DNA from 4 places in the Rhizobium sp. BK512 genome. Region 2 is predicted to be linked to each of the others. Evidence: predicted binding sites of a transcription regulator. Region 2 holds the regulator's gene; each other region holds the start of a gene.
What was found. Region 2 encodes PhoB, which activates phosphate uptake and scavenging genes when phosphate is short. Its sites were predicted from a motif close to TGTCATNNANCTGTCAT; they were not measured.

Region 1 (7,887 bases), on a different contig from region 2:
ATCCTCTGGGTTGCTCTGGTCGGCCACATCGATCCGATCATCCTGGTTGCCTTGAACCAGATCCCGCTGGGCGTCGGTTATGCCATGACCTATCCGGCAATCCAGGTTGCAGCACTGTCTGACGTCGAGGAAGACAAGTCCGGCCTTGCCTCCGGCCTGCTCTTCGCTTCCTTCCAGATCGGCGGCGGCATCGTGCTTGCGGCCGCTTCCGCCATCTTCGCCGCAGCCCCGCACTTCGGCTGGGATCCCTATGTCGGCGGCATCGTCTTCGTGGCGCTGCTGGCGATCCTGATCACCCTGCTTGCTGCTGTCGGTCCGAAGAGCGCCACGCTTCGCCCGCAGGCCTATCAGGCAGCGGAATAATGCAAATTGCCCGCGCCGAGGTGGCGCGGGCATCGTCTTTCAGGCCGTGCTTGGCCTCGGCCTATATGCTTGCGTTGAGATTTCCGCGCAGCCGGGTCAGCATGTCGCGCATGACCGCCATTTCCTCCAGCGTGCAGCCGATCGCTTCGCCGATCGACGACATGATCGTATTGACCTCGCCCCTCATCGACTGACCTTTCGGCGTCAGCGACACGATGACCTGTCGCTCGTCGCGGGAATCGCGGGTGCGCTTGATGAGACCGTTCTGCTCCAGCCGCTTGAGGAGAGGGGAGAGCGTGCCGGAATCGAGATCGAGCTGCTCGCCGATCGTCTTGACCGGCAGTTCGGCTTTTTCCCATAGAACCAGCATGACGAGATATTGCGGATAGGTCAGGCCCACCTTGTCAAGTATGGGCTTGTAGGCGCGGGTAAAGGCATGCGCCGTCGCGTAAACCGCGAAACAGAGCTGCTTCTCCAGCCGCTTTTCCTCTTCCGGTATTTCCATCACTTTCGCCGTTCTCGCTTTCATCGCTATCATCCTCAGAGGTCTCATTGTCCTCTTTTCAAATTCCGAATGCAATTTGCAAAATTCACTTGCGTACAATTTAATTGGGCGTTATTAAAAACTCAACCCGAACGAACGGGGCCAACCAAAGGAGATTGTCATGCCTATTCTCTACACGACCAAAGCTTCCGCCACCGGTGGCCGCGCAGGCCGCGCCGTTTCCGAAAACGGCGTTCTCGACGTCACGCTGACCGTGCCGAAGGAACTCGGCGGCGACGGCGCAACCGGCACCAATCCCGAACAGCTCTTTGCGGCCGGTTATTCCGCCTGCTTCCTCGGTGCTTTGAAATTTGTGGCCGGCAAGGAAAAGGTCAAGATTCCCGAGGAAACCACCGTCTCCGCAACCGTCGGCATCGGCCCGCGTGAAGATGGCGGCGGCTTCGGCATCGAAGTGGCCCTGACCGTCAACATCCCGGGTGTCGACCGCGAAACTGCCGAAAAGCTCGCAGCTGCCGCCCACATCGTTTGCCCCTACAGCCACGCCATGCGCACCTCGACCGAAGTTCCGGTCACGGTTGCCTGATTACTTGCTGCGCCAGTGAACAAGGGCCGGGGCAATGCTCCGGCCTTTTCTTTTGGATCAATGCGCCGCCTGCTGTGCTGGCCCGGGCAACTGATCGGCATCGGTCAGGGTGCCGAGGAAAGCGACGATATCGTCGATTTCCGATTCTGTCAGTGCCGGCGGATCGCCGGGCTTGCGGCCGAAGGGCGGGTCCTGATTGAGATTGCCCCAATAGGCCTCCGGTATATCGTCATATTTGCGGATCGTGCCGTCGGCGTTCTTCGGATACCAGCGGCCCGGATCGCTGTCGCGTGTGGCATAGAAGGAGACGACGTCGCGCAGCGAGTGGAAATAGCCATTGTGGAAGAAGCTTTTCTTCAGTGCCACATTGCGTAGCGTCGGCGTGCGGAACAGACCGCAATAATCCGGCCGATCCTTGAAATCGGTACGCTGAGGGCCGCAAAGGCCGAGATCATGGTAGTTGGGATCGGCATTGGCCGGGATTGCCATATTGCGCGGTACCGCGAGACCGAGGAAGCCGAAGTCGGAAAATTGCGGCGGCTCCCCGTCGTTGGCGGGCTCGCTCAGATGGCAGCTCGAACAGTTTCCCTTGGCCGGATCTTCGAAGACTTCGCGCCCGTGAAGCTCTTGCGCCGTCAGGGTGCCCTTGCCGGCAAGAAAGGCGTCATAGCGGCTGGAATAGGGATAGAAGTCTGCGCCGCTCTGCTCGAAAGTGCTGAGCGCCTCGACTGCCCCTTGGAAGGCATCCCCGGCGTTGCCGAAGACATCCTGGCCGAAAATCTCCCTGAAATCACCGGCATAGGCAGCCTTGCTGAGCGAGGCGACGACCTGGCTTTCGTCCTTGTTGCCCATTTCGAAAGCCGAAAGCAGCGGGATCTTCGCCTGGTCATAGCCGTGGTCCACGCGCCCGTCCCAGGTCAGGCCGCCCGTCGGCCCATTGTCGACGCTCTCGTCGCCTTCGTCCTCGGAATCGTAGAAATGCTCGGTGAAGGAAGGGACCGCCTGCAGGTAGCGCAAGGTCGGCACCGCGCGCAGGCCCGGCCGGTCCAGATGCGCCCCGCCCATTTCGACCGGTGTCGCGGTATCAGGAGCGAAACCATGATGCGGGTCGTGACAGGAGGCGCAGGCCTGCATGCCGGAGGCCGAAAGCGAGGAATCGAAGAACATCTTGCGGCCGAGTTCCGTCAGCGCCTCGGCGCGGGCATAGGCTTGTGCCCGCGACATCGGGCCGGGGTGCACGCCGCCGGTGACGGCCGCGCTGCTTTGCCGCAGGGGAATAAGGCTGAAACCAAGCGTGCTGGCCGCCAGACCAAGCGCCAGTCCGGACCGCAGAAGCCAGATAATCTTTGTCGCCATGTCAGCGATTCCAATGAGTTAACATAATGCATGCTCATGATCGAACCTGACTGCAACAGATTGATGACGCGCGCGTACCGGCCGCAGCAACAACCCGCCCGATGTCACAAAGTTGATAGATGGCGGGAATAGCGTCTCGCCTGCGCTGGGTCTTTCCACGTCCGCCCGACGCCCCTCTAGCCACGCCCCCTTAGCCATGAGGTATCCCGCCATGACCAGACTGAAATTCCTCCGCAATCTTTCGCTGGCCGGCTCGGCCATGTTGCCGCTGGCGCTTGCCACGGCCGCCCATGCAGCGCCCGCCGGCATGGACAAGATCCAGAATATCGTCGTCATCTACGCTGAAAACCGCAGTTTCGATAACCTCTATGGCAGCTTTCCGGGCGCCAACGGCCTCGCCAATGCAAGCGAAAGCCAGGCACGCCAGCTCGATCGCGATGGCGCGCCGCTTTCCGAACTGCCGCCTTCCTGGGGCGGTCTCACCGCCAAGGGTGTGACACCCGCCGTCACCGAAGCCCAGTCCGCGCACCTCGCCAATGCCGTCTTCTCGATCGACGATCCCAAGGGCTTTGCTCAATCGACCAATGTCATCACCCGCGACCTCTGGCACCGCTTCTACGAGGAGCAGATGCAGATCGATGGCGGCAAGAACGACAAGTTCGTCGCCTGGGCTGATTCCGGCAGCCTCGTCATGGGCCACTATGACGGCTCGATCCTGCCGATGTGGCAGGTCGCCAAGAAATACGTCCTCGCCGATAACTTCTTCCAGGGCGGCTTCGGCGGCTCCTTCTTCAACCACTTCCAGCTGATCTGCGCCTGCGCACCCTATTATGCCGATGCCGACAAGAGCCCCGCCAAGCCCACGATCGCCAAGGTCGATGCCGACGGCATTTCGCTGACCGTTGCCGAAAATGCACCAAAATCCGCGCTCGATGGTGCCCCGAAATTCGTCTCCGACGGCAACCTCACGCCGGATTTCTATGCCGTAAACACCATGCAACCACCCTACCAGCCGAGCGCCAATGCTCCGGCCAAGGGTGGAGATGCAGCCTATGCCGATCCCTCGCAGCCCAACACCTTGCCGCCGCAGCACGAGATCACCATCGGCGATCTCCTGTCACTAAAGGGCGTCAGCTGGGCATGGTACGGCGGCGCATGGCAGGCAGCCCTCGATGGCAAGAACGCCACGCCGGTGCCGAACTTCCAGTTCCATCACCAGCCCTTCAACTACTTTGCCAATTTTGCGCCGGGCACGCCCGCCCGCGCCGAGCATCTGAAGGACGGCGGCCTCGGCGGCGAAGGCTTCATCAAGGATATCGACGACGGCAAACTGCCGGCCGTTTCCTTCTACAAGCCGCAGGGCAACCTCAACGAACATGGTGGCTACGCCGATGTCTCGAGCGGTGACCAGCACCTCGCCGATCTCGTCTCCCATCTCGAAAAGAGCCCGCAATGGGGTCATATGCTCGTCATCGTCACCTATGACGAAAACGGCGGCTTCTGGGATCACGTCGCTCCGCCGAAGGCCGACCGCTGGGGCCCCGGCAACCGCATTCCAGCCTTCATCATCTCGCCCTATGCCAAGGGCGGCATGGTCGATCATACGCAATATGACACGACCTCGATCCTGCGCCTGATCACGGCCCGTTACGACCTGCCGGTGCTTCCGGGCCTGCTTGCCCGCGACAGGGCGCTGGCGCTGAACAACGAGCCGCCGATGGGCAACCTGACGGCATCGCTCGACCTGACGCGCTGATCGTCACGATAACCCTGTCTTCTCCCCAGACATTGGGGAGAAGACTTCTTGCTTTCGGATGTCTTATCCGTTGAGCGCGCGCATGCCGACTTCGCTGTAGCGATCTCCGACAGCGCGGGGCAGGGCACCGGCGATTTCCTCGAGATCCTGCTGCGTCAGGTCAACGGCAGCCGCTCCAAGATTTTCGTCGAGCCGCGTGCGGCGGCGCGTGCCGGGAATAGGCACGATATCTTCGCCCTGAGCCATCACCCAGGCGAGCGCCAGCTGCGCGGGTGTTGCGCCCTTGCGGCGCGCAATCTCTTCGACCACGGCGACCAGTTCAAGGTTCCGCTGCAAGTTCTCACCCATGAACCGCGGCGAGCTGCGCCTGTAGTCGTCGGGCGCGAGTTCGTCGACAGACTTGATCGCCCCGGACAGGAAACCGCGTCCGAGCGGCGAATAGGCGACAAGCCCGATCCCGAGTTCACGAAGCGTCTGCAGCACGCCGTCTTCCGGCTCGCGCGACCAGAGCGAATACTCGCTTTGAACGGCAGTAATGGGATGCACGGCATGCGCCCTGCGGATCGTCTCGGCACTCGCTTCCGACAGGCCGATATGCCGGACCTTGCCGGCTTCGACGAGTTCCTTCAGCGCGCCCACCGTCTCTTCGATCGGCGTATCGGGATCGACACGGTGGAGATAGTAGAGATCGATATGGTCGACGCCGAGCCGGCGCAAAGACCCTTCGCAGGATGCCTTTGCATAGTCTGGCCGTCCGTTGGCCGTCTGGGCGCTGACGCCGGGCATCGCTCCTGCTGCGCGTACGATGCCGAACTTGGTCGCGAGTACCACCTGGTCACGCCGGTCCTTGATCGCTTCCCCAACAAGTTGTTCGTTGGTGTGCGGACCATAGGTATCGGCCGTATCGAGCAGGGTGACGCCGCGCTCGAGCGCATGATGGATCGTGGCGATCGCCTCACCTCTATCGTCCGCCGTTGCGCCATAGGCCCAGTTCATGCCCATGCAGCCGAGGCCGATCGACCCGATCTCAAGTCCTTGCCCGAGCCGGCGTGTCTGCAATCTTCCGTTTGTCATCTTTCATCCTTTCTTCCGCCTCCTCATAGGAGGCGATTTTGCCGTCGAGGACGCGAAGGCAGGATTCGAGATCGGCCACATGGGCCCGGACATGCTCACGATGCTTTTTGAGCATCTCGCGACGCTCGCTGAAAGTGGCTTTCCCGCTACCGGCAAGCTTTGCATAAAGCAGCATGTCGCGGATCGGCATGCCGGTCGTTTTCAGACGTCCGAGAAACTCGATCCAGGAAAGGATTGAAGCGTCGTAGTCGCGTTGTCCGGATCGGTCGCGATCGGCATAGGGCAGCAGGCCGATACGCTCGTAATAACGCAGCGTATGAGCCGACAGACCGCACCGTTTCGCGAGGTCACTGATCTTCATGAAACACCTGTTCTCGTCACGACGCCAAGGAAGCTACGGCTTCGAGCGCGCTCTAAGTCAAGAGGCTTTTTAAGGCTGATTTTGCAGTCGTCTTGTCCCTGGCTGCAGGAAGATCACGCCAGGTATTGCAGGTCTCGCCTCAGCCCATCCGCATTGCCCCCGGGCATTTTCGCCTCGAGCGACGCATGCGTGCTTTCCCAGATTGGCAGAGCCTTCTGCAGCACGGCTCGCCCCTCATCCGTCAGCCGGAGTAGCCGGCCGCGCCGGTCTTTCGGGTTGGGCACGATGTCGACCAACCCCCTGCGCTGCAGCGGTTTCAGCGCTGCCGTCAGCGTCGTCTGGTCCATGGCAAGCAGGCTTGCGACCGGGCCCATCGGCGGCGGTTCCGGCCGGTTCAAGGACATCAGCAGCGAGAACTGCCCGTTGGTCAATCCGACGGGCCGCAGCGCATCGTCGAACAGGCGGCCAAGCGCGCGGGCCGCGCGTTGTACGTGCAGGCAGAGGCACGTGTCGCGCACCAGAAGCGTCGTAGAAAATGGAATCATTATCGCGTTTGACATGACCCATTTCTATTGATATCAATCTATTTAGTCAAGAAGAGGAGACTATTTGCCGGAACGTGCCGGCCGCGCCGGAGGAGGGCGTAGACCATGCTGAACAAGGTAACTCAAAATCCCGTCGTTTCCCGCGAGCAATGGCTTGAAGCCCGCCGCTCCCTGCTCTCGAAAGAGAAGGAGGCGACGCACCTCCGAGACAAGGTGAATGCCGAACGCATGGCTTTGCCCTGGGTGAAGGTGGAGAAGGACTACACGTTCGACACGCCTCAGGGGCCGAAATCGCTCGCCGACCTCTTCGATGGCCGCAGCCAGCTCATGGTCTATCACTTCATGTTCGGCCCCGAATGGGAAGCCGGCTGCCCGGGCTGCTCGTTTCTGGCCGATCACCTCGACGGCACGTTGGCTCACCTCAACCACCACGACGTCACCCTTGTTTCGGTCGCCCGCGCGCCGCTCGCCAAGATCGAGGCCTACAAGACGCGTATGGGCTGGAAATTTCCCTGGGTTTCGTCTTTCGGCAGCGACTTCAATTTCGACTATCACGTATCTTTCACGCCCGAGGACCTTGCCAAGGACAAGGTCTTTTACAATTTCACTTCCGTAGCGCCTGATGAGGCCAATGACGAACTGCCCGGACTTTCGGCCTTCTACAAGAATGAGAAGGGCGAAGTGTTCCATACCTATTCGAGCTACGCCCGCGGCGCGGAAGAAATTCTCGGCACGTTGATGATCCTGGATCATGCCCCCAAGGGTCGCAACGAGGATTCGACGATGGATTTCGTGAAGCGCCACGATGAATATGAGGAAGCCCCCCAGGCCTCATCCTGCTGCCACTAACGCAATTCCCGCAAAACTGTCGTGGTTTTGCGTTCGGAATTGCATGAAGCATCCAGCCAGCCATCCATCATCCGGAGGAGAAGGACGATGAAGACTGCAGAAGTGCTGAAGGAGCATGCTTTCCTGGAGAAAATGGTCGGCGACTGGACCGTCGCCGCCTCAGACATGACCGGCGACAAGCCTTGGCAGGAGACGGTGCGCTCCCTGCAGGGCATCTGGTTCGTTGCCGAAGGAGCCGGTCAAATGAGCGACGGCAAGCAGGCAACGACAATCCTGACCCTCGGCTACGACTCCAGCAAAGGCAAATATGTCGGCAGCTGGATCGGCTCGATGATGGATTACATGTGGGTCTATGAGGGCGAGGTCGATCCCTCGGGAAATGTTCTGTCGCTCTACACCCGAGGGCCGGCCTTCGAAGGCGACGGCCTTGCCGATTATCGCGAGCAGATCGCCTTTCTCGACGACAATGTCAGGACCTTCACATCGAGCGCCAGG
Region 2 (7,887 bases):
TCGAATCCAGCATCGGGCCGAGCTGGACGGCGCGACCGCGCACATCCAGCCCTTCCACCTGGAAGGGGACGACATGATCATCGCCGGCGAAATCGAACTCGCCGAGGGCGGCGGCAGCTTCTGCCATGGCTTTCACTCCTGTTTTGTCAGAGCAGCCGGCTAGCGCACCGGCTGCTTGCGCAGCCGCGAGTTTTGGACTCGCGACATCCGATTATGGTTCAGATCGCGCCCAGGCACCAAGCAAGAATCGACTTCTGCGCATGAAGACGGTTTTCCGCCTCATCGAAGACCACGGACTGCGGGCCATCGATCACCTCATCCGTCACCTCCTCGCCGCGGTGGGCGGGAAGGCAATGCATGAACAATGCATCTTTGCCGGCCTGCGCCATCAAATGCGCATTGACCTGATAAGGCTGGAAGACATTGTGACCACGGGCCCGATGTTCCTGATTCATGGAGACCCAGGTATCGGTCACCACACAATCGACGCCGGCGACCGCACGGTCAGCATCATGGTAAAGCATGATTTCGGCGCCCTCATTGCGGGCCCAGTTCAGATAGTGATCCTTCGGCTCGGAACCAAGGGGTACCGCCATGTTCATGCGGTAGCCGAAACGGGCAGCCCCTTCCACGAGGGAATGCAGCACGTTGTTGCCGTCGCCGGTCCAGGCGATCGTCTTGCCCTTGATCGGGCCGCGATGCTCTTCGAAGGTCATGATATCAGCCATGATCTGGCAGGGATGGGTGTCATCCGTCAGCGCGTTGATGACGGGCACCGTGGCATGCTCGGCAAGCTCCAGCATCCGGCTGTGCTCGGTCGTGCGGATCATGATGGCATCGACATAGCGCGACAGGACCTTGGCCGTGTCGCCGATGGTCTCGGCGCGGCCGAGCTGCATTTCAGTACCCGACAGGAACAGCGTCTCGCCGCCGAGCTGGCGCATGCCGACGTCGAAGGAGACGCGGGTGCGGGTCGACGGTTTCTCGAAGATCATGGCCAGCATCTTGCCGGCGAGCGGCTTGTCGGCGGAACCGGCCTTGAATGCCTGCTTTCGCACCTTGGCATCGTCCATGATGGTTCTGAGGTCGGATGCGGTGACTGCGGAGAGATCGAGAAAGTGTTTGGGGGAAGCCATTGTTCGTTACCTGCTACGCCCGCCAGCGGGCGGGGCAATGTCCTATCAAGCGGTCTTCTTGACCTTGGCGGCACGGATGCTTTCGGCAGCGCGTTCGAGACGGGAAAGCCCCTCGCGCGCCTCCTCGGCGGTTACGACCAGCGGCGGCAGCAGGCGGATGACATTGTCGCCCGCCGGGATCGCCAGAAGGTGTGCTGCGCGAATTTCCTTCAGCAGTTCTGCCGAGGGGATGGCAGCCTTGACGCCGAGCAGTAGACCTTCGCCCCTGATATCTTCGATCACATCGGGATAGCGATCCTTGAGCGAGGCAAGGCCCTGACGGAAGACGAGGGTCACATCCCGCACGTGCTGCAGGAAGCCCTCGGCCAGGATGACATCGAGGACCGCGTTGCCGACGGCCATGGCCAGCGGATTGCCGCCATAGGTGGAACCATGCGTGCCGGCCTTCATGCCGGAGGCTGCTTCTGCGGTCGCGAGGCAGGCGCCGAGCGGGAAGCCGCCGCCGATGCCCTTCGCAACAGCCATGATATCGGGCGTGACACCCGACCATTCATGGGCGAAGAGCTTGCCGGTGCGGCCGACGCCGGTCTGAACTTCATCGAGAATGAGGAGCAGGCCATGCTCATCGCAGAGCTGGCGGAGCGCCTTCATGAATTCAGGTGTCACCGGGCGCACGCCACCCTCACCCTGCACGGGTTCGATGAGGATGCCGGCCGTCTTGTCGGTAATCGCCGCGCGTACCGCCTCGACATCGCCGAAAGGAACCTGGTCGAAACCGGGGGTCTTGGGGCCGAAACCTTCGAGATATTTTTCCTGGCCGCCGGCAGCGATCGTCGCCAGCGTGCGGCCGTGGAAGGCGCCTTCGAAGGTGATGATATGGAAACGCTCGGGATGACCCTTGGAGAACTGGTAGCGGCGCGCTGTCTTGATGGCGCATTCGAGCGCCTCGGCGCCGGAATTGGTGAAGAACACCTTGTCGGCGAAGGTGGCCTCGGTCAGGCGGTTGGCAAGCTTCTCCTGGCCGGGGATCTCATAGACGTTGGAGAGGTGCCAGACCTTGTCAGCCTGATCCTTGAGAGCGGCCACGACATGCGGATTGCCGTGTCCGACGGAGGTAACGGCAACGCCCGCGCCAAAATCCAGATATCGCTCGCCGGTTTCGGTGATCAGCCAGACGCCTTCACCTCGCTCGAACCGCAGCGGGGCACGAGAATAGGTATCATAAAGCGGCGAGGCTTCAGCCATGGCGCGATCTCCTTCAATCAGGCTCTGAGGCAACGGACTCCGGCTAAGAAAACCCGGTCCGAAAAATTAAAAATGCCGCCTTTCGGCGGCCTGAAGCACTATTTACTTTTCGCACTGCAATGTCAACAAAACTGAGGATTTAGCGCATGCGTCAAGCCTGCAATCCGCATTACAGGTCTATCAACAGCTAATGTTGCAGAAATGACTCTCTCGGGAAGCAAGTTGGGGAAAACTACGAATTCGGATTCATCGGATTCCTGCGACTCTTGTCACAGAGTCAGGCTCACACTAGGTTAAAGTTCAATTACTAGACTGCATGCGGCGGAACTAGTCACCAAAATTGATCAGGCGTTTCTTGCTTCGGAGGCTTCCGAGGCAACGGTGAGGGATTCTGCCATCACCAACGCGAAAGGTGGAGACAGGGCATGAACTGGACAGACGAGCGTGTCGAAAAGCTCAAGAAGCTTTGGTCGGAGGGACTAAGTGCCAGCCAGATCGCTGCGCAACTTGGCGGAGTAAGTAGAAACGCTGTTATCGGCAAGGTTCACCGGCTCAGTCTTCCCGGTCGCGCCAAGGCCGGCGGAACCGCAACCACGGCGCGTGCGCCCAAGCGCAACACCTCTGCTCCCCGCGCCCCGAACTATGCATCTCGCATCGCCACCCGCACCGTGACGCGCCAGCAGGGCGCAACGATGCTGAAGGAAGAGATCGAGATCGAAACGGTCGAGGAAATGGAATACGTGCCGGCCAAAAACGTGGTCGTGCCTATTTCACGTCGCCTCGGCCTGACGGAACTGACGGAGCGCACCTGCAAGTGGCCGGTCGGCGATCCGCTGAAGGACGATTTCTACTTCTGCGGCTGCGACTCCCCGGATTCATCGCCCTATTGCAACTACCACCAGCGTCTCGCCTATCAGCCGGTGAGCGAACGCCGTAAGGCTGTCCGGGTCGCCTGAGCAGCGATCTTGCAACAGACGCAATGTATCATCACCCCTCCTCGCCTGGCGCGGAGGGGTGATTTTTTAGCCGGCACAGGAACGCCGGAAAACGGCTCCTGACCGCGATCTGCGGAAGGCCGATCTCTGCCGGCATCCACCCTGCCTGACAATGCGAGCTTATGTGGCCAAGACCATCGATGCGTTTCAGCCCCAAGGCTGGCATGGACCGGTGGTCATGGCGCTGTAGCGCGATTTTCTGATACAGATGCGGTATTCTGGTGGAGTAGCACGGCGCAAATAGTCGCTTGGGGGGTGCCAATGGAGATCGATCCAAAGCGGATGACAATGGGGTTCGTCGGGGCGGGCACGATTACCGAGGCTGTCGTCACCGGATTGGGCAAGACGGCGTTTCGCGACACACCCATCGCGCTGTCACCTCGCAACGCAGGCGTCGCCTCCCGCCTCGCGGCGGCAAACGGGAATGTGTCTATCGCTCTGGGCAACCAGGATGTTCTCGACCGCTCCGATCTCGTATTTTTGGCAGTGAGGCCGCAAATTGCCGAGGAGGTCATCCGCTCGCTCCGATTTCGGCCGGGCCACCATGTCATCAGCTTTGTCGCGGCCACGCCAATGGATCAACTGCTGGCGTGGATCGATCGGCCGGTTCGCCTGAGCCTGGCAATTCCACTTCCGTTCGTCGCAGATCTCCAGGGGGCGACTGCGATCTACCCGCCCGACGAGGTCTCCCACACACTCTTTTCGGCGCTCGGAACGGCGATCCAGGTTGAAGACAAGCAGGAGTTCGAACTTCTCGCGGTGGCGAGCTGCCTGATGGCCAGCTATTTCGGCATCCTGGACGCGACGTCGACCTGGCTGCAGAGCAAGGGGCTCTCGGGAACGGCTGGCGACGCCTACCTCCGTCAATTGTTTTCCGGCCTCGCCCATGCTGCCCGTTCAAAACCTGTCGCGAGTTTCGATGAACTCATCGGCGAGCATTCGACCAAGGGCGGATTGAACGAACAGGTGCTCGAAGACTTTCGTGCGTTTGGCGGCACTGCGGCTCTGCAAAAGGCTCTTGATCGAATTCTTGTGCGCATCCGTCTGTAAAAAGCAGATCCTTTCGAGGTTCGCTTTCGGCGCCTGGTGTCGGCTTTCGTAAGGAGCTAGGGGCGCCAGATAGACAAACGGGCCGCCCGGCAAGCGAGCGACCCGTCTGGACCTCCGATCACTCGGATTAAGCTTAAGCTTCCATGGAATATCCCGCGCCGCGCACGGTGCGGATGACATCCTGCATGTTGGAGAAATTCAGCGCCTTGCGCAGGCGGCCGACATGGACGTCGACGGTGCGCTCGTCCACGTAGATATCATGGCCCCAGACGCCGTCGAGAAGCTGCGAGCGGGAGAAGACGCGGCCCGGCGAGGACATCAGGAATTCCAGCAGGCGGAATTCGGTCGGGCCGAGGCGGACTTCGCGGCTCTTGCGATGGACGCGGTGCGTTTCGCGATCGAGCTCGATATCACCACATTTCAGAACGGTGGAGAGCACCTCGGGACGGGCGCGTCGGAGCATCGCCTTGACGCGGGCGACGAGTTCCGGCGTCGAGAAGGGCTTGACGACATAGTCGTCCGCGCCGGTCGAAAGACCGCGAACGCGCTCGCTCTCTTCGCCGCGCGCCGTCAGCATGATGATCGGCAGGCGCTCGGTTTCCGGCCGCATGCGCAGCCGGCGGCAGAGCTCGATGCCGGAAACGCCCGGCAGCATCCAGTCAAGGATGAGCAGGTCCGGCGTGCGCTCCTGAAGCCGGATTTCGGCTTCGTCGCCACGAAGGATCGTATCCACCTCGAAACCTTCGGCTTCAAGGTTGTAGCGGAGAAGCACGCTCAGCGCCTCTTCATCTTCAACAACTGCAACTCTTGGGATCATGCGTGTCAGTCTCCTAATGCATGATCCTTAAACCGGGGGTGATTTAAGCAAGGGACCATGCAAGAACTCGGAATTGGCTGCGACCCTGCGCGCCCCCGACGGGGCGCGCACGCAATCGGCAGGTCCGGATTACTCCGTGACCGCACCAACGGTATTGGAGCTGTCGTCCTTCGGACGCTCGCCTTCCGGCTGGGCGCCGGTTGCCATGTAGTAGATCGTCTCGGCGATGTTGGTCGCGTGGTCGCCGATGCGCTCGATGTTCTTGGCGCAGAAGAGAAGATGCGTGCAGCTCGTGATGTTGCGCGGATCTTCCATCATGTAGGTGAGGAGTTCGCGGAACAGCGAGGTGTACATCGCGTCGATCTCGTCGTCGCGCTCGCGGATGGACTTGGCCTTGTCGGCCGAGCGATTGGTGTAGACGTCGAGCACTTCCTTGAGCTGGACCAGCGCCAGTTCGGAGAGATGCTCGAGACCGCGGGCGAGCTTGCGCGGAACGCCGGTGCTCTGCACCGCTATGACGCGCTTTGCCGTGTTCTTGCCGAGATCGCCGACGCGCTCGAGGTCGGCGGCGATGCGGATCGAACCCATGATCTCGCGAAGGTCGGAGGCCATCGGCTGGCGACGGGCGATCGTGACGATCGCCTTGTCGTTGATCTCGCGTTCAGCGTGATCGAGGATCACGTCGTCGGAAATGACCTTCTGAGCGAGTGCGGTGTCACCGTTGACCAGCGCGCGAACTGCGTCGGCGCCCATCTGTTCGGCAAGACCACCCATCTCGGAAATGCGCCGGGACAGGAACTTCAGATCGTCGTCATAGGCGGAAAAAATATGTGTCGATGCCATGGGGCTTTGTCCTCGAAAATCGGGAAGGCTTCACATTGCCAAAATCAGCCAAACCGGCCCATGATATAGTCCTGGGTGCGCGGATCGTCCGGATTGGTGAACATCTTGTCAGTATCGTTTTCCTCGACCAGGTTGCCGAGGTGGAACATGGCCGTACGCTGTGATACGCGCGCGGCCTGCTGCATGGAATGCGTCACAATGACGATCGTGTAGTTTTCACGCAGCTCGTGGATCAGCTCTTCGACCTTTGCAGTCGCGATCGGGTCGAGCGCCGAGCAGGGTTCGTCCATCAGGATGACTTCCGGGCTGACCGCAACGGCGCGTGCGATGCACAGACGCTGCTGCTGACCACCGGAAAGGCCGGTGCCGGATTCATGCACGCGGTCCTTGACCTCGTTCCAGAGGCCGGCGCGCTGCAGGCTGGTCTCGACGATCTGGTCGAGATCGGCCTTGGACTTTGCCAGACCGTGAATGCGCGGGCCGTAGGAGACGTTTTCATAGATCGTCTTCGGGAACGGGTTCGGCTTCTGGAATACCATGCCGACGCGGGCGCGGAGTTCCACGACGTCGATATCGGGATCGTAGATATCATCGGTGTCGAGCGTGATCTTGCCGGTCACGCGGCAGCCGTCGATCGTGTCGTTCATGCGGTTCAGCGAACGCAGGAAGGTAGACTTGCCGCAGCCCGAAGGGCCGATCAGCGCGGTCACGGTGTTTTCGCGGATGTTCAGATTGACATCGAAAAGCGCACGCTTCTCGCCGTAATAAACGGAGACATCCTGACCGATCATCTTATACGGGACGTTGCTCATTTTCTGGTCCAGCGCCTTCTCGACTGCGGCTTCCGTCAACATGTTCATGATCTCTACTCCGTTTACCAGCGGCGCTCAAAGCGACGACGCAAGAGGATAGCTCCGATGTTCATGACGATCAGGAACAGGAGCAGGACGATGATGGCACCCGAGGTTCTTTCCACGAATGCGCGCTCCGCTTCGTTGGCCCACATGTAGACCTGAACCGGAAGTGCCGTGGAGGGATCGAGCGGAGTGGCCGGCGCCTGGGCGACGAAGGCGACCATGCCGATCAGGAGCAGCGGCGCAGTTTCGCCGAGTGCGTGGGCAAGACCGATGATCGTGCCGGTCAGGATGCCGGGCATTGCAAGCGGCAGCACATGGTGGAACACCATCTGCATCTTCGAGGCGCCGAGGCCGAGGGCTGCCGAGCGGATCGACGGCGGTACGGCGCGCAGTGCCGCACGCGTCGCGATGATGATCGTCGGAAGCGTCATCAGGGTCAGCACCAGGCCGCCGACGAGCGATGCCGAACGCGGCAGGCCGGCGAAGTTGATGAAGACCGACAGGCCGAGCAGACCGTAGACGATCGACGGAACGGCGGCGAGGTTGTTGATGTTGACCTCGATCAGATCCGTCAGCTTGTTCTTCGGCGCGAATTCCTCGAGGTAGATCGAGGCTGCGACGCCGATCGGCAGCGAAAGGGCAAGCACGATGAGCATCAGGTAGAGCGAGCCGATCAGGGCGACGCCGAGACCTGCGGCTTCCGGACGGCTGGAATTGCCGTTGACGAAGAGGCCGGTGTTGAACGTCTTGTGGAGAGCACCGCTCGCCTTCAGCTCGTTCATCCAGGCAACCTGCTTGTCGTTGACCTTGCGGTTCTTCTCATCAACCGAAAGATTGATCTGGCCTTTGTTAGCGCTGTCGATATTGGCATCTGCAAGCACCGTGACATTGACGGTCTTGCCGATGATCGACGGGTCGGCAACGACCATGTCACGCAGCTGGAT
Region 3 (7,887 bases), 380 kb from region 2:
TCTTCGACAAGAGCGCCATGGGTGCCGAGGATGGCGACGAGCTTTACCAGCAGGCCGTCAAGGTCGTCCTGCGCGACAAGAAGTGCTCGACCTCCTATATCCAGCGCCGCCTCGGCATCGGCTACAACAGAGCAGCTTCGCTCGTCGAGCGCATGGAGAAGGAAGGGCTGGTCGGCCCGGCAAACCATGTCGGTAAACGCGAGATCGTCTCGGGCCGCGGCGACAACGAATAATCGGAGCGCGGCTGGCTATCCTTCTTCGGAGGCCAGCCGCAGCGTCTCGAGCACGAAGTTACGCTTGCCGCCGGTATAATAATCCCAGTCGTCATTGGCCTCGCCCATGAGTTTCATCTTAAGGGCGGCATAGGCGTTCGCGCGCTCCGCGTGCGAGCGTAGATAGTCCCGAAACGCGAGCCGGTCTCGCAAAACGACATTGTTCGCCGAGCAGAGATATAGTCGTGCGCCGTAGGAGCCCTTGCCGCTGGTGAAGGTCCAGGTCTGCTGTTGGTATTTGTCGCCATGGAAGGTGAAGGCGCCAAGCGAATCTACGCGCTCGATTGCTTCGGGAAGCACATCCGCATTAGCGAAGGCAGCGTGCAGGTCGATCTTCGGCTTTGCCGCCAATCCGGGCACCGATGTGCTGCCGACGTGATGAAAGACGGGGGCGAGATCGGCAAGAAACGGCTCCAGTTCGCCGACGATCCGGCGGAAGAGAGACGGCCATTCCGGGTCATAGCGGACGACACGAATGGCCATTCTCGTTTCCTGCCTCGTTTAGACGATTTCCTTCAGGAAGCCATCTAGGATGTCGACCATCTTGCGCTCGGCCTCTTCCAGCGAGCCGCTATTGTCGAGCTCCACGACATCGTAATCGCCGCGCACCGTCAGCGGGCCGCGTGCGAGGCGGGCCATGATGTCCTCGTGCGTCTCGCGGCCGCGCGCCTCCAGGCGGCCGGCCAGCACTTCCGGGCGGGCCGTCACATTAATGACCTTTAGCCGCGGGAAAGCAGCCTGGAAACGGTGCAGGGCCGAGCGCGAGCCATTGGCCACGACGAGGTGACCCCTGGAAAGTGCAACGGAAACCTCCGCCGGAATTGCATATTTCAAGCCGTGCGCCTCCCACCAGACGGCAAAGGCGCCGGACTGCTCCATCGATGCGAAACCGGCATCCGAAACGGCGAGGTGATCCTCCCCACCGGCATCGCCATCGCGAGTGATAACACGGCGGGCAAAATGCACGTCTTCGCGGCGATCGAAATGCCGGGCCGCAAGGTTCATCAGCGTGTCCTTGCCAGCCCCGCTCGGGCCGACGACGACGACCATGATGCCGCGTTCGGCACCAGCGCCCGGATGGGGTTCGTGTGACATCATCATGCGACGCGGCGTCCTTCACGCCAGACGGAACGCGTCACCGGCACGCCATGTGAACGGTGGACGCGGACGAGATCGGCACGCAGGCCGGTTTCGATGCGGCCGCGATCGTTGAGGCTGACGGTGCGTGCTGGCGTTGCCGTCACCATTGCAATTGCCTTCGGCAAGGTAATGCCCTCGACCTCGTCGGCAAGAATGAAGGGCGCATGAAGCAGGCTGAGCGGCACATAGTCGGACGAAAGCACGTCGAGAACGCCGAGCTGCGCTAGATCACGCGCGGCAATATTGCCGGAATGCGACTTACCGCGCACGATGTTCGGCGCGCCCATCAGAACGCTCATGCCGTTCTCGTGCGACAGCCGGGCTGCGTCGATGCTGGTCGGGAATTCGGCCAGGCGAACGCCGTTTTCGATCGCCTCATCGACATGGGCAGATGTGGCATCGTCATGGCTTGCGACGGTAATGCCGCGTTCGGCGCAGACCTTGGAGATCGCGTCGCGATTTGGCGTCGAATTGCGATCGGACTCGGCGATGCGTCTGGCGCAGAAGCGGGCAAACTCCTCGTCGGAAAGACCGCGCTTCTTCTGATAGTAGAAGATGTACTGGTCCATTGTCTGGAACTGGCGCTGGCCCGGCGCATGGTCCATCAGCGAGACGAGACCGACATAAGGATCGTTTTCGAAATCCGCGAAGTGCTGCAGCACGTTGTCGGCCGAAACCTCGCAACGCAGATGGAGGAGATGTTCGGCGCGCAGGCGCCCTTCCTTTTCGGCGGACTGGATGGCATCGGCCATCTCGCGCATCTCGCCGTGCTCGAAGCCGCCGTCTTCGTCAGCACCCATGCGCAGGCAGTCAAAGACCGTGGTGATGCCCGAGGTGACGATCTGCGCGTCATGAGCCTGGATGGCCGCCGTCTTGTTCCAGCGGATGCCCGGACGCGGCGAATAATGGCCTTCCAGATGGTCCGTGTGCAGCTCGACGAGTCCAGGAATGATGTAGTCGCCCTCAAAGTCTTCGCCGGCTACCGAAATGCCTTTTGAAATATCGGCGATCTTGCCGTCGCGTATCAGGATAGAACCCGAAAGGATATCGTCCTCGAGAACGATACGGGCATTTGAAAGAACGGTTTCTTTGCTCATGTCAGGAAATCTTTCAGCTTTTGGCGCCAGCAAGAGGCAGCCATGTGTGGACTTTGAAAGGCGCGCCGCGCGCCTCCTCGCTAAAGATGGCAAGGCCGGAAATGTGAAGCGGCCTGCCGGTGAAAGCTGCAAAACGCTCCGTCAGGATCGCCTTCATCACTTCCGCGCGCTCTTCCGGCACCTGACCGGTCAGCGTCATATGGAAGCCGAAGTCATCCATGACATATGGATAGCCCCAGCGCATGAGATTATTGCGCTGGCTCTCGGAGAGCCTTTCCGGTTTGCGCCTGATAATATCGGCCTCGGAGAGTGCCGCCCGGAATGGCTCGAAAGACTTTACCACCTTTGCGGCGAAATCCTGAAGCGGCTGGTGCAGCGAACCCGGAACAAGTGCGAAGAAGCGACCGAGCTGTCCGAGCACCAGCTCGGGGATTTCAAAGGCCGGCGTCTTGGCGGCAAAATCTTCGACGACCGCCATCAGGTCCTTTTCGGTCACGGAGGAGGCAAGCTCGAAGGGCGCCTTGATCGTCGCGTGGAAGCCGTAGCGGCGCGGATCGGCGGTCAGTTCGAATTGTTCGTTTGACGGCAATGTCTTGTATTCGGGTGCAGGATAGGTCTCGCCGGTAAAGGCATTGCGGCCGAGCCAGACAGAGGCCGCATCCGTCAGGGAATGATCCTTAGACGGCGAAAAATAGAGAGCGTAGCGCAAGGCTTTTATCCTGGAGATCGTCCGAATGGGGAGCGCAATGTGCATTGATTTGGCGGTGAACCGCAAGCACGCTCCGGCTAAAAGATTTCCATGACAGAATGATGATGACGGCGGGCCGTCATCATCATTTGATCGGGCTTAGTGGCCGGCCTTAGTGCCCATCAGGCGATGGCGCAGTGCATTCGATGCGGTATCGAACAGGAAGACGACGATCAGGATCAGGATGACCATGTATGCGACGTTTTCCCAATTGGAATTGGTGCGCATGGCTTCCCAGAGCTTGAGACCGATACCGCCGGCGCCAACGGCGCCGATGATCGTCGCGCCGCGTACGTTCGATTCCCACTGATAGAGCGTCTGGCTGACGATAACAGGAACGATCTGCGGCATGATGCCGTAGCGATGCACCAGCACGGTCGAGGCGCCCGTCGACTTCACGCCTTCGCGCGGCTTGTTGTCGATATTCTCGAGACCTTCCGAGTAGAGCTTGCCGAGCGTGCCTGTCTCCGTGAGGAAGATGGCGCCGGAACCAGCAAGAGGACCGGGGCCGAAGGCGCGCGTCAGGAACAGTGCCCAGATCAGCATGTCGACCGAACGCAGGAAGTCGAAGAAGCGCTTCAGGGCCTGGTTCAGGAACCTGTTTGGCGTGATGTTGCGCGCTGCCATGAAGGCGAGCGGGAAGGCCGCGAGCGAACCGAGCAACGTGCCGAGGAAGGCCATCACGATCGTCTGGAACAGCTTGGTCCAGACATCGCCATGCTGCCATTCGCTGTTGTTCCAGATATTGTCGAAAGCAAGCGACAGGTTCGACTGATCGGGATGGATACGCGGGCCGGAGACGATGAGACTGATGACCTCGCTTGCCGGCTTGTCGAAGAAGGGCGACTGCGTATCGAAGACGAAGTTCGCCCAGCCGATAAATCGCTTGCGCACTTTCACGCGGTCGACGGAAATGCTGACATCCCCCGCAAAACCGAGATTGGCAAGCACGTTGTCGTCATAGACCGTCATCCAGCCAGGAACCGGACCGACGACTTTCGGTGCGCCGCTGCTGACATCGACCGGCACCGTCATGCCATGGGCAACGATCGTCGTCTGGCTCTTGCTGACCGTCACTGTGCGGCCGCTGCCGCCGACGAGAACAGTGATGCTGCCGTCCGTGTTGGTTTTCAGCCAATCCGGATGCGGATCGTCGCCAAGCGGTGAGAAGCGCGGGTAGCGCGTCTGGATCGTGCCATCGTCCTGGATACGGAATTCCGGCTGCACGTCATAGCTGATCCACTGGCTCATATAGATGCCGAAGCGTTCCCAGTGGGCTTCGGCGATGAGCTTCGGCAGGTCGAAAAACCAGACGGCATAAAAGCCGTAGAGGATTGTTGCGAGAACAATGAGGAGACCACCGAAACGCTGGCGGAACGACTTGTGAAAATATTCCGGATAGCGCGTTTCGATCTCATGCATGCGGTTTGCGTCGATGACCGTCATGGCAGCCTCAATGTTGCAGGAGGAAGGCGTGTTCGCCGACGAGCCGGCGGCGCAGCCAGGCGGAGAACTGGTCGACAGCGACAATCGTCACGAAGAGCAGCAGCACGAGCGCCACGGTTTTCGCGCCGAAACCGCGGGAAATGGAAAGCTTGAGCTCTTCACCGATACCGCCGCCGCCGACGGCGCCGATGATGGTCGAAGCGCGCACGTTGATCTCGAGGCGCAGCAGCGCATAGGACGCATAGTTCGGCATGACCTGCGGCAGCGCCGCAAAACGCACCCGCTCCAGCCAGTTCGCGCCGACGGCGCGCATGCCTTCGTCCGGTTTCATGTCGATGTTTTCGGCGACTTCATAGAAGAGCTTGCCGAGTGCGCCGATCGTGTGGAGCGTGATCGCGATGATGGCGGCCACCGGTCCGATCGAGAGGATCGCCGAAAACAGGCCGGCGATGACGATTTCTGGGAAGGCGCGCAGGAATTCCATGATGCGCTTTGTAAAGATGCGCAGCGGCCAGTTCTTCGTCAGATTGCGTGCAGCAAAGAAGCTAAGCGGAACGGCGAAGATGAAGGCGATGATGGTCGAAACGAGCGCGATATTGATCGTGATGATCATCAGCTCGAAATACTCAGGAATGTAGAAGCTGCCCCAGACATAGACGCGGCCATTGGCGAAATTGAATTCTTCGCCACCCTTGTCGTTCGGGCTCGCAATATCGAAAAGCGCGCGCCAGACATCGGTCCAGTCTTTCGGGATAAGCCAGCTCAGGAAATCGAACAGATGCGGCAGGCGTTCGAAGAAGTGACCGGCATTGCTTTCATCGGCAAAGCGTACGGAGCTGACGAAGGCGGCGATGAGGATCACCAGACCAAGGGCAGTATAGAAACGCCGCCTGGCGATCATCCTGTCCCAAGCGGTGGCGATTTCCTGCGTGCTCTGCATCGGCACATGCTGCTGTGTATCGGCAATAGTCATGAACGCCCCGCCTACTGCATAATTCCTTAATCGGGCTCGATTTAAGGATGAAATTATGCAGCAATTTAGAGTTCTACAGCGTCCTTTGCGCGTCTGACGCGCGGCGCTGTAGTCACAAGAAAAAGGGCGGCCGTTGCCGGCCGCCCCGTATACGGATGGCGCAATCAGCCGCCGATAGCAGCCTTACGAACTTCTACGACAGCGTTGTAGAAGTCGTGCTTGACCGGGGCGTAGCCCTTGTAGTCGCCGCCTTCGATAGCTGCGAAGCACTTGTGGTCCTTCTCCGGCAGGGCCGTGAAGAAGGCGGTGAGCTTCTTCTGCCACTCTTCGCCGAGAGCGTTGCGAACGACGAGCGGGCCGTTCGGGATCAGCGGCGAACGCCATACTTCAACGAGCTTGTTCGGATCGACGGCGCCCTTGTCGACTTCCTTGCGGAAGGTACCGGAGGTGTAGCCGTCCTTGAAGTCGCCGATGCCCGAGCTATCGTCAACAGCAACGTCGACCTTGCCGTCGTAAGCAGCGAGCAGGTTGTTCTCGTGGCCGCCGTTGAACTGAGTGGAAGCGAAGAACTTGTCGTTCGGCATGCCCGTGTCCTTCGGGATCTGCGTCAGCGGAACGAGATAGCCCGAGGTGGAATCCGGATCGGCGTAGCCGAGCTTCTTGCCCTTGGCGTCCTTGATCGTCTTGATGCCGGAAGACTTCAGGGCGAGACCGATCGAGTAGTAACCCGTGGAGCCGTCCTTCTGCTGCGTCGTCAGGATCGGCGTAACAGCCTTCGGGTCCTTGATGTAAACGGATGCGTAGCCGGAAGCGCCGAGTTCAGCGAAGTCGAGCGTGCCGCCGAGGAGGCCCTGGATAACGCCGTCATAGTCGGCGGCCGGGAAGAGCGAAACCTTCTCGAAGCCGAATTCCTGCTTCAGGTGGTCTGCAAGGCAGGCATAGTTGCGCAGGCGGTCGGTTTCGTTTTCGCCGCCGAGGATGCCGACGCGGAATTCCTTGAGGTCAGCGGCATTGGCAGCGCCGGCTGCGAGCGACAGGATCGCCGTAGCCGCAAAAAGTGCTTTCTTCAACATGGGTTCTCTCCTGAATGACCGGGCGCCCGGTCGTTTTGGTACGAAGAAATCTGCCCTTGACGCGGGCATTCGATCGCGGCCGCCCCTCTCACAGACCGGCCAGCGCCAGCGGTTGGGTGCCGGCGGATTGGTTTTCGGCTCCTTCCGGAGCGATATTGATTGCGGTCGAGGTCATCGTTTCGTCGATGCCCGCACCGTCCTTGTCCGTGCCATAGATTTCCTTCACGGCCCCGGTGGTGAGTTCGGAAGGCTTGCCGTCGAAAACGACGCGGCCGCCTGCCATGCCGACGATGCGTTCGCAGTAGCTACGGGCCGTATCGAGCGTGTGCAGGTTGGTGATGACGGTGATGCCCTCACGCTCGTTGATGTCGCGTAGGGCATCCATGACGATCTTGGCGTTCAGGGGGTCGAGCGAGGCGATCGGCTCGTCGGCCAGAACCATCTTCGGGTTCTGCATCAGCGCGCGGGCGATCGCCACACGCTGCTGCTGGCCGCCCGAAAGCGTGCCCGCTGCCTGCAGCGCCGTCTGCTCGATGCCGAGGCGCTCGAGCGCTGCGATTGCCTGGATGCGCTCTTCACGGCTGAAGACGTTGAGCAGGCTAAGGATCGTCGAGCGGTGGTTCAGGCGGCCGAGCATGACGTTGGTCAGCACATCGAGGCGCGGGACGAGGTTGAACTGCTGGAAGATCATTGCGCAGTCGCGCTGCCAGTTGCGCAACGCCTGACCGCGAAGGCCGGAAACCTCGACACCGCCGAAATGGATGGTGCCGGAGGAAGGTTCCTGCAGGCGGTTGATCATGCGCAGCAGCGTGGACTTGCCGGCGCCCGACCGGCCGATGATGCCGACCATCTGGCCCTGAGGAATGTCCAGCGTTACGGAGTCGACAGCGAGCTTCTTTCCGAACCGGCGTGTGACATTCTTCAGTTCGAACATCATGCTCTTCCCTCGCATTTCAGGCTTGCTTCTGGGATCGCATTAGTCCCGCTTCATGAACCTCGCGTGTCAGTTTTGTGTAAGTCCTGTCACAAAACTCTGCCCCGCAACATTCGGCTCAGCCGCCGTAGCGCGAAAGGAAGTCTTCGGCGCCAAGTGCCCGGAAATCAGGCAGTGCGCCGCGCAACCGGTCGTGTTCCCAGT
Region 4 (7,887 bases), 370 kb from region 2:
CGACGACGTCGAGGGCCGCAACACGCGGCACAGTGCGCAGGAACTGGCTGACGTAACCGAGCGTGTGGCGCCGCACGTCCAGGACGGTGCGCGGGTCGCCGGCGGCCAGATCGACGATCTTGCCCTTGTGGTTGACGAGGATCTGCCCGCTGTCGACGGCATAATTGCCGTAGATCATCTTGAGCAGCGAGCTTTTGCCGATGCCCGATGGGCCACCGAGCACGACGCATTCGGCCGATGCCACCGAGAAGGAGACATCCGAGACGACCGGCAGCTTGAGGCCGCCGCGCAGGTGCATGGTGAAGCTTTTGGCGACTTCTGAAACGACGAGAGGCGTTGCCATTTTCTTAAACCTGCAGGATCGAGGAAACGAGGAGCTGGGTATACGGCTCGCGCGGGTCGTCCAGCACACGGTCGGTCAGACCCTGCTCGATGACGTGGCCGTCCTTCATCACCATCATTCGGTGCGACAGGAGGCGGGCGACGGCGAGATCGTGCGTGACGATGATGGCCGAGAGACCGAGATCGTTGACGAGGCCGCGCACCAGATCGAGGAGGCGTGCCTGCACCGAAACGTCGAGACCGCCGGTTGGCTCATCCATGAACACGAGGCGCGGGCCGGTGACGAGGTTGCGGGCGATCTGCAGGCGCTGGCGCATACCGCCGGAAAAGGCGCGCGGCTGGTCATCGATGCGGCCGGCGTCGATTTCGACGCGCTCCAGCCAGTCGATTGCGGTGGAGCGGATCTTGCCATAGTGCCGATCGCCGATCGCCATCAGGCGTTCGCCGACATTGGCGCCGGCCGAGACCGTCATGCGCAGTCCGTCGGCCGGGTTCTGGTGCACGAAGCCCCAGTCGGTGCGCATCAGAAAGCGACGCTCGGCCTCGTTCATGTGGTAAAGGTCGCGGTAGCTGCCGTCGCGCATGTGATATTCGACACTGCCGGTCGTCGGCATCAGCCGGGTAGAAATGCAGTTGAGCAGCGTCGTCTTGCCCGAGCCGGATTCGCCGACGATGGCGAGCACTTCGCCCGGCCAGAGCTCGAAGGAGACATTCTTGCAGCCGATGCGGTTGCCGTAGAATTTCGAGAGGTCGCTGACTTTGAGAAGCGGTGTTTCGGTCATTCTGCAGCCTCCCGGGCCAGCAATTCGCCGGCATGTCCATGTGCTCGGCGGTCGTCGCAATAGTCGGTGTCGGAGCAGACGAACATGCGCCCGCCCTTGTCGTCGAGGATCACTTCGTCGAGATAGACTTCCTCCGCGCCGCAGAGCGCGCATGGCTTGCCGAAGCGCTGGATCTCGAAGGGATGGTCTTCGAAATCGAGGCTGACGACATCCGTATAGGGCGGCACCGCATAGATGCGCTTTTCGCGACCGGCACCGAAGAGCTGCAGTGCCTCGGACTTGTGCATTTTCGGATTGTCGAATTTCGGCGTCGGCGAGGGGTCCATGACATAGCGGCCGTTGACCTTCACCGGATAGGCATAGGTCGTGGCGATGCGACCGTTGCGGGCGATATCCTCGTAGAGCTTCACATGCATGAGGCCGTATTCTTCCAGCGCATGCATCTTGCGTGTCTCGGTTTCGCGCGGTTCGAGGAAGCGCAGCGGTTCCGGGATCGGCACCTGGTAGACGAGAACCTGCCCGGTCCCGAGCTTTTCCTCGGGGATGCGATGGCGCGTCTGGATGATCGTCGCGTCCTTGGTATGGGTCGTGACGGCGACATTGGCGACTTTCTGGAAGAAGGCGCGAATGGAGACGGCGTTCGTCGTGTCGTCGGCGCCCTGGTCGATGACCTTGAGAACGTCATCAGGCCCGATGATGGCCGCCGTCACCTGCACGCCGCCGGTTCCCCAGCCGTAAGGCATCGGCATTTCTCTGCTGGCGAAGGGAACCTGGTAGCCGGGAATGGCGATCGCCTTCAGGATGGCGCGGCGGATCATGCGCTTGGTCTGTTCGTCGAGATAGGCGAAATTGTAGGTGGCTAGATCACTCATTCGGCGGCCTCCTTTTGGGTCTCGCCGCTGTCGCGGGCGGCTTCGAAATCGCGGCGCATGCGGCGGACGAGGTCGAGTTCGGCCTGGAAGTCCACATAATGCGGAAGCTTAAGGTGTTCGACGAAACCGGTCGCCTGCACATTGTCGGAATGGGAAATGACGAATTCCTCGTCCTGCGCCGGCGCGGTGATATCCTCGCCAAGCTCTTCGGCGCGCAGCGCACGATCGACGAGAGACATGGCCATCGCCTTGCGCTCGCTCTGGCCGAAAACCAGGCCGTAGCCGCGGGTGAACTGTGGCGGCGCCTTGGCCGAACCTTTGAATTGGTTGACCATCTGGCATTCGGTGAGCTGGATAGGTCCCAGAGAGACGGCGAAGCCAAGTTCCGGTACGTCGAACTCCACCTCGACCTCGCCGATGCGGATTTCACCGGTGAAGGGGTGGTTGCGGCCGTAGCCACGCTGGGTGGAATAGCCGAGCGCCAGAAGGAAGCCTTCGTCGCCGCGGGCCAGCGCCTGCAGGCGAAGATCCCTGGTCATCGGGAATTCCATCGGCTCGCGCGTCAGGTCGCCCGTCTCGTGGTCCTCGGGCAGTTCGCCGTCGTTCTCGATCAGCCCTTCCTGGCCGAGGATCTCGGAAACGCGCATGACGCGGCCGCTCTCCGCCTCCCGCAGCGCCGGCTCTTCCACGGCCTCATCCGAAAGCAGCGAGGGATCGAGCAGGCGGTGCGTGTAGTCGAAGGTGGGCCCAAGCAGCTGCCCGCCCGGAAGATCCTTATAGGTCGCTGAAATACGGCGCTCGATCTGCATCTTGGCGGTGTCGAGCGGCTTCGAATAGCCGAAGCGCGGTAGCGTCGTACGATAGGCGCGCAGCAGGAAGATCGCCTCGATCATGTCCCCGCGCGACTGGCGCACGGCAAGGGCTGCGAGCGTCCGGTCATAGAGCGAGGCTTCGGCCATCACGCGGTCGACGGCGAGCGCCAGCTGTTCGACGATCTGCTCGATGCCGATGGCCGGCACTGAGCGGTCGCCGCGCCGGCGGTCGGCGAGCAGGCGGTGAGCATTGGCGATGGCGGCCTCGCCACCCTTGACGGCAACATACATGAGCTCAGATCTCCGTTGCTGTGATCTTGGTGGTGCGCGGCAGGCAAAGGAAGCGCTTGCCCGCCGTCAGCACGATGTCGACGCCGCGTGGAAAGAGCGCGCGGTTTTCCGTCCAGAGGCGCAGGAAGGTTTCCGGCAGGCCGACAGGCGCGATCTCGGTCACGCTCTGGATTCCCGGCCCCATGAGGGCGAGACGGCGTCCGCCTTCGAGGTCGGCAAGTTCGATCACGACAGTCGTGGAACGGTCGGGATATTCCTGAGTGCCCGCAGCAAAAAGGCCGAAGGTGGAAAGCATCGTGCCCGCCTCGATGAAGGCGAAACGCGCTTCGGCCTTTTCGGCAGTCAGCGGCGCGCCGGTGTGGAAGCCGAGCCACTCGGGAATTGCAGACTTGGCAAGCCCCGCGGAAAGCCAGACCGGGGTGTCATGGTCGCAGAGCGTCAGGCCGATCGCGCCGGCGGCAATGCCGAGTGGTGCCGGTGGCACGATGTCGGGTGTTACGGTCTGGATCGTGCCGGGCCGGGCCATGCCGTCCATCAGCATCTTGAACACGCTCTGGGCCTGGAAGACCGGCTCGACAAAGCCGCCGGTCAGAACATCGGTCTTGGCACTCATCAATCTTCTCCCCGGACCATGGTGAAGAAATCGACGCGGGTCGCAGCCGTTTCCTCAGCCTTGCGGTTGACGTCGTCGCCGATCCGCCGAGCGATCGGCGAAAGCAGGTTTTCTTCGACGAAGCTCTTGGTCGCCTCTTCCTGCCAGAGCGCATCGAAGATGGCTGAAAGCCGCGCCTTCTCACGGTCGGTACCGAGCGCCTGCGCATGTCCGACGGAGCCGGAGGCGAGGCGCACCGTTGCGCGTGTCACCGTCACTTCGCCGAGATTGAAGGGCGCTCCGCCGCCGCCGATGCGGCCGCGGACCATGACGAGGCCGGTTTCCGGGCCACGCACCGGCTGCACCACCGGCTTTTCCGCCAGCGCATCCCACGCTGCCAGCAATTCCTGTGTCTCGGCGCGGGCGAGCAGATCGACGGTGCGTTTACGCCCGTCATCCGTTCGCGCCGCAGCTACCGTCTTCTCCGCTGCCGTCATCATCTTTTCCTTGAAATGTCTATTGATATAGACAACCATACAAGCTATACCTATCCCTAAATCGGCGAGGTGACAAGCGTGTGACACGGCGCGACCGAAATTGGCCGAGCCCGAAGATGAGCAGGGGTGCAATGGCAGGAATAAAGCAGGTGCAGCGGCAGACAGGGGTGGCGCTGTGGCGGCAGATCGCCGACAGGATCCGCGAGGCGATCAGCCGCGGCGCCTACGACGAGACGGGCATGGTGCCGCCGGAAACCGTTCTGGCGCTGCAGTTCGGCGTCAACAGGCATACCGTCCGCAGCGCACTCGCAGCCCTTGCCCAGGAAGGCATCGTGCGCGCGGTGCAGGGCCGCGGCACGCTGATCGAGCGCAAGGAGCGCCTGAATTTTCCGATCAGCCGCCGTACCCGTTTCACCGACGGTCTCAGAGATCAGGCACGCGAGACACACGCGCTCCTGCTCGGCCATGCAGAAGAAGTGGCCGATGCCGAAGTGGCCCGCTGGTTGCGCGTGGCCGAGGGTACACCGGTCATCCGGCTGGAAACGGTGCGTGATGCGGATAAACGGCCCGTCGCGCGCGGGACGAGCTGGTTCCCTGCCTCACGTTTTGCCGGCATCGGCGAGATCTACAGGAAGACCGAGTCCATCACCAAGGCTTTCGCGGTACTTGGCCTGTCGGATTATGTGCGCGCCACCACGGAGATCACTGCCACCCACGCCGACGCCGGCGATATCGCCGATCTCGAGCTGACACCGGGCGCCGTCCTGTTGATCACCAAGGCGATGAACACCGATCTGGAAGGCGTGCCGGTGCAATATTCCATCAGCCGCTTTGCCGCCGACCGCGTCCAGTTCACCATCGAGAACTGAATATGGCGAAGACTGAAAACGAAAAGGCCGGGCGCGAGCCCGGCCTTGAACCTTATCGATGCCTGATCGTGCTCAGTGCGCGCCGGACATGTCGCCGAGCACTTCCTTGGAAGCGACGGTGGAATCGGCCTTCAGCTTGTAGACCATCGGCACGCCGGTCGCGAGATTGAGCGACAGAACCTGTTCGCGGGTGAGCTTGTCGAGAACCATGACCAGCGAACGCAGCGAATTGCCGTGCGCGGCAACCAGCACCTTTTCGCCGCGCAGGACGCGCGGAAGGATTTCCGTCAGATAGTAAGGCCAGACGCGGGCGCCGGTGTCGCGCAGGCTTTCGCCGCCCGGAGGCGGAACGTCATAGGAGCGGCGCCAGACATGCACCTGCTCTTCGCCCCACTTGGCACGGGCATCGTCCTTGTTGAGGCCGGAGAGGTCGCCGTAGTCGCGCTCGTTCAGCGCTTGGTCGCGGATCGTCTCGAGATCAGGCTGGCCGACCTTGTCGAGGACGAGCTTCAGGGTGTGCTGCGCGCGCACCAGCGCGGAGGTGAAGGCGATATCGAACTTGATGCCATAGTCGGCAAGCGCCTGGCCGCCGGTCGTGGCTTCCTGGATGCCGAGCTCGGTCAGATCAGGGTCCTTCCAGCCGGTGAAAAGATTCTTGAGATTCCAGTCGCTCTGGCCGTGGCGAACGAGGACGAGGGTACCGCTCATGAAAAATGCCTCCGAGAAATGGTCAATGGGAAGAAAGCCCGAGAACGTCGAGCATGGAATAGAGCCCCGGTTTCTTGTCGCGCGCCCAAAGCGCTGCCTTGATGGCGCCGCGCGCGAAAATCGAACGGTCGGTTGCGCTGTGCGAAAGGGTGACGGTCTCGCCTTCGCCGGCAAAGAGCACCGAATGCTCGCCGATGACGGAGCCGCCGCGCAATGTCGCAAAGCCGATCGTACCGGCTTCCCGCGCGCCGGTATGGCCGTCACGCACGCGTACGGACTTCGCGCCAAGATCGATATTGCGGCCCTTCGCCGCCGCCGCGCCGAGCAGCAACGCCGTGCCCGAGGGTGCGTCGACCTTGCGCTTATGATGCATTTCGAGGACTTCGATGTCCCAGTCGACAGGATCGAGCGCCTGGGCTGCCTGCTGCACGAGAACGCTAAGCAAGTTGACGCCGAGGCTCATATTGCCGGATTTGACAATGCGGGCATGGCGCGAAGCCGCCGCAATCTTCGCATCGTCCTCTTGCGAGCAGCCGGTCGTGCCGACGACATGAACGATACGGGCCTGCGCGGCGAGACCGGAAAATTCGATGGAGCCAGCAGGTGACGTAAAGTCCAGCACGCCCTCGGCATGCAGGAACGCTGCCAGCGGATCGTCGCCGATGATGATGCCGTTGGGACCGAGCCCTGATATTTCGCCGGCATCCTTGCCGATGAAAGGAGAGCCCGGCCGCTCGACCGCTGCATGCAGCGTAACACCATCGATGGAATGGATGAGACGGATGAGCGTCTGCCCCATGCGCCCCGCCGCTCCGACCACAACCAGTTTCATCGCAGCGTCGCTCATGTCAGTCCATCATCCTGATCAGTATGAATCAGAAGCCGAAGGCCTCTGCAGATTATTGAGGCGAGCGTAAAGACCGTCGCTGACCTTCGCAAGCGTCTCGTGATTGCCTTCTTCCACGACGCGGCCCTGCTGCATCACGATGATCTTGTCGGCGCGCACCACGGTCGAAAGCCGGTGCGCGATGACGACGACCGTGCGGCCGGTCATGGCCTCGTCGAGCGCCTTCTGCACGGCTGCTTCCGATTCCGTATCGAGCGCCGAGGTCGCTTCGTCGAGAAGCAGGATCGGCGCGTTGCGCACCAAGGCACGGGCGATCGAAAGCCGCTGGCGCTGCCCGCCTGACAGTGTCACGCCGTTTTCGCCCACGGGTGTGTCATAACCCTGGGGCTGGGAAACGATGAAGTCATGCGCATAGGCAAGCCGCGCCGCCTTTTCGATCTCTTCATCCGTCGCTTCCGGACGACCGTAGCGAATGTTATCGCGGATCGTGCCTTCGAAGAGATAGGGCTGCTGCGAAACATAGGCGAGCTGCTGGCGCAGCGACTGCTTGGTGACGTGCGCAATATCTTGCCCGTCGATCAGGATCTGGCCTTCCTGCGGATCGTAGAAGCGCGGAATGAGGCTGATGACGGTAGACTTGCCGGCGCCCGACGGGCCGACAAGTGCTGTCGTTTTTCCACCCTCGGCCGTCAGCGTCACCGTGTTCAGCACGCTTTCATTGCCATAGGCAAACGAGACGTTTCGCAGCTCGATCTTCGCTTCGGTCACGACAAGTGGCTTTGCATCCGGTAATTCGCGCTGACGCGGTTCCATGTCGAGCAGTTCGTAGATCATTCGGGCGTTGACGACGGCGCGCTCCATCTGAACCTGCAGGCGGGCAAGGCGACGGGCCGGATCATAGGCGAGCAGCAGCGCCGTGACGAAGGAGAAGAAGGCACCCGGCGGTACGCCCTGGTAGATCGAGCGGTAGGCCGCATAGGCAAGCACGCTCGCGACGGCGAATCCGGCAAAGCTCTCCGTCAGCGGCGAGGTGCGTTCGGAAAGCCGCGCTATGCGGTTTGCCCGGCCTTCGGCCGCCGAAATCAACTTGTTGACCTTGTTTTCAAGTGCGTCTTCCATCGTGAAGGCCTTGACGATGGAAATACCTTGAATCGTCTCCTGCATGGCGCCGAGAACATGGCTGTTGAGGTTGACTGCCTCGCGGGTTGCCGAGCGAAGACGCTTGGAAACATAACGCAGCGCATAAAGCAGTGGCGGTGCCAGAATGAAAACGGC

Region 1: a site for PhoB is predicted at 2,860-2,876, ahead of FHX06_RS22605 (acid phosphatase). Genes of this name have one in related genera too.
Region 3: a site for PhoB is predicted at 3,309-3,325, ahead of FHX06_RS15760 (DUF1045 domain-containing protein). Genes of this name have one in related genera too.
Region 4: a site for PhoB is predicted at 4,258-4,274, ahead of phnF (phosphonate metabolism transcriptional regulator PhnF). Genes of this name have one in related genera too.

Annotation. Positions count from the first base shown of each region.
Region 1 is NZ_JACIAS010000006.1:407,745-415,631, forward strand. It holds gene FHX06_RS22585 (MFS transporter) at 1-363, shown strand, start outside; gene FHX06_RS22590 (MarR family winged helix-turn-helix transcriptional regulator) at 425-901, opposite strand; gene FHX06_RS22595 (organic hydroperoxide resistance protein) at 1,029-1,451, shown strand; gene FHX06_RS22600 (cytochrome-c peroxidase) at 1,509-2,807, opposite strand; gene FHX06_RS22605 (acid phosphatase) at 3,019-4,563, shown strand; gene FHX06_RS22610 (aldo/keto reductase) at 4,627-5,622, opposite strand; gene FHX06_RS22615 (MerR family transcriptional regulator) at 5,591-5,998, opposite strand; gene FHX06_RS22620 (MarR family winged helix-turn-helix transcriptional regulator) at 6,112-6,558, opposite strand; gene FHX06_RS22625 (DUF899 domain-containing protein) at 6,649-7,392, shown strand; gene FHX06_RS22630 (DUF1579 domain-containing protein) at 7,480-7,887, shown strand, end outside.
Region 2 is NZ_JACIAS010000004.1:493,865-501,751, reverse strand. It holds gene FHX06_RS17645 (Hsp33 family molecular chaperone) at 1-127, opposite strand, end outside; gene argF (ornithine carbamoyltransferase) at 219-1,136, opposite strand; gene FHX06_RS17635 (aspartate aminotransferase family protein) at 1,182-2,381, opposite strand; gene FHX06_RS17630 (GcrA family cell cycle regulator) at 2,807-3,337, shown strand; gene FHX06_RS17625 (pyrroline-5-carboxylate reductase) at 3,638-4,426, shown strand; gene phoB (phosphate regulon transcriptional regulator PhoB) at 4,560-5,243, opposite strand; gene phoU (phosphate signaling complex protein PhoU) at 5,373-6,086, opposite strand; gene pstB (phosphate ABC transporter ATP-binding protein PstB) at 6,131-6,946, opposite strand; gene pstA (phosphate ABC transporter permease PstA) at 6,961-7,887, opposite strand, start outside.
Region 3 is NZ_JACIAS010000004.1:111,181-119,067, forward strand. It holds gene FHX06_RS15740 (DNA translocase FtsK) at 1-233, shown strand, start outside; gene FHX06_RS15745 (GrpB family protein) at 249-755, opposite strand; gene phnN (phosphonate metabolism protein/1,5-bisphosphokinase (PRPP-forming) PhnN) at 774-1,370, opposite strand; gene FHX06_RS15755 (alpha-D-ribose 1-methylphosphonate 5-triphosphate diphosphatase) at 1,370-2,509, opposite strand; gene FHX06_RS15760 (DUF1045 domain-containing protein) at 2,523-3,218, opposite strand; gene phnE (phosphonate ABC transporter, permease protein PhnE) at 3,357-4,703, opposite strand; gene phnE (phosphonate ABC transporter, permease protein PhnE) at 4,711-5,676, opposite strand; gene phnD (phosphonate ABC transporter substrate-binding protein) at 5,841-6,749, opposite strand; gene phnC (phosphonate ABC transporter ATP-binding protein) at 6,838-7,683, opposite strand; gene FHX06_RS15785 (DapH/DapD/GlmU-related protein) at 7,802-7,887, opposite strand, start outside.
Region 4 is NZ_JACIAS010000004.1:119,964-127,850, forward strand. It holds gene phnL (phosphonate C-P lyase system protein PhnL) at 1-343, opposite strand, end outside; gene phnK (phosphonate C-P lyase system protein PhnK) at 348-1,124, opposite strand; gene FHX06_RS15800 (alpha-D-ribose 1-methylphosphonate 5-phosphate C-P-lyase PhnJ) at 1,121-1,996, opposite strand; gene FHX06_RS15805 (carbon-phosphorus lyase complex subunit PhnI) at 1,993-3,099, opposite strand; gene phnH (phosphonate C-P lyase system protein PhnH) at 3,104-3,712, opposite strand; gene phnG (phosphonate C-P lyase system protein PhnG) at 3,712-4,188, opposite strand; gene phnF (phosphonate metabolism transcriptional regulator PhnF) at 4,320-5,057, shown strand; gene FHX06_RS15825 (2,3-bisphosphoglycerate-dependent phosphoglycerate mutase) at 5,130-5,765, opposite strand; gene dapB (4-hydroxy-tetrahydrodipicolinate reductase) at 5,788-6,612, opposite strand; gene FHX06_RS15835 (ABC transporter ATP-binding protein) at 6,631-7,887, opposite strand, start outside.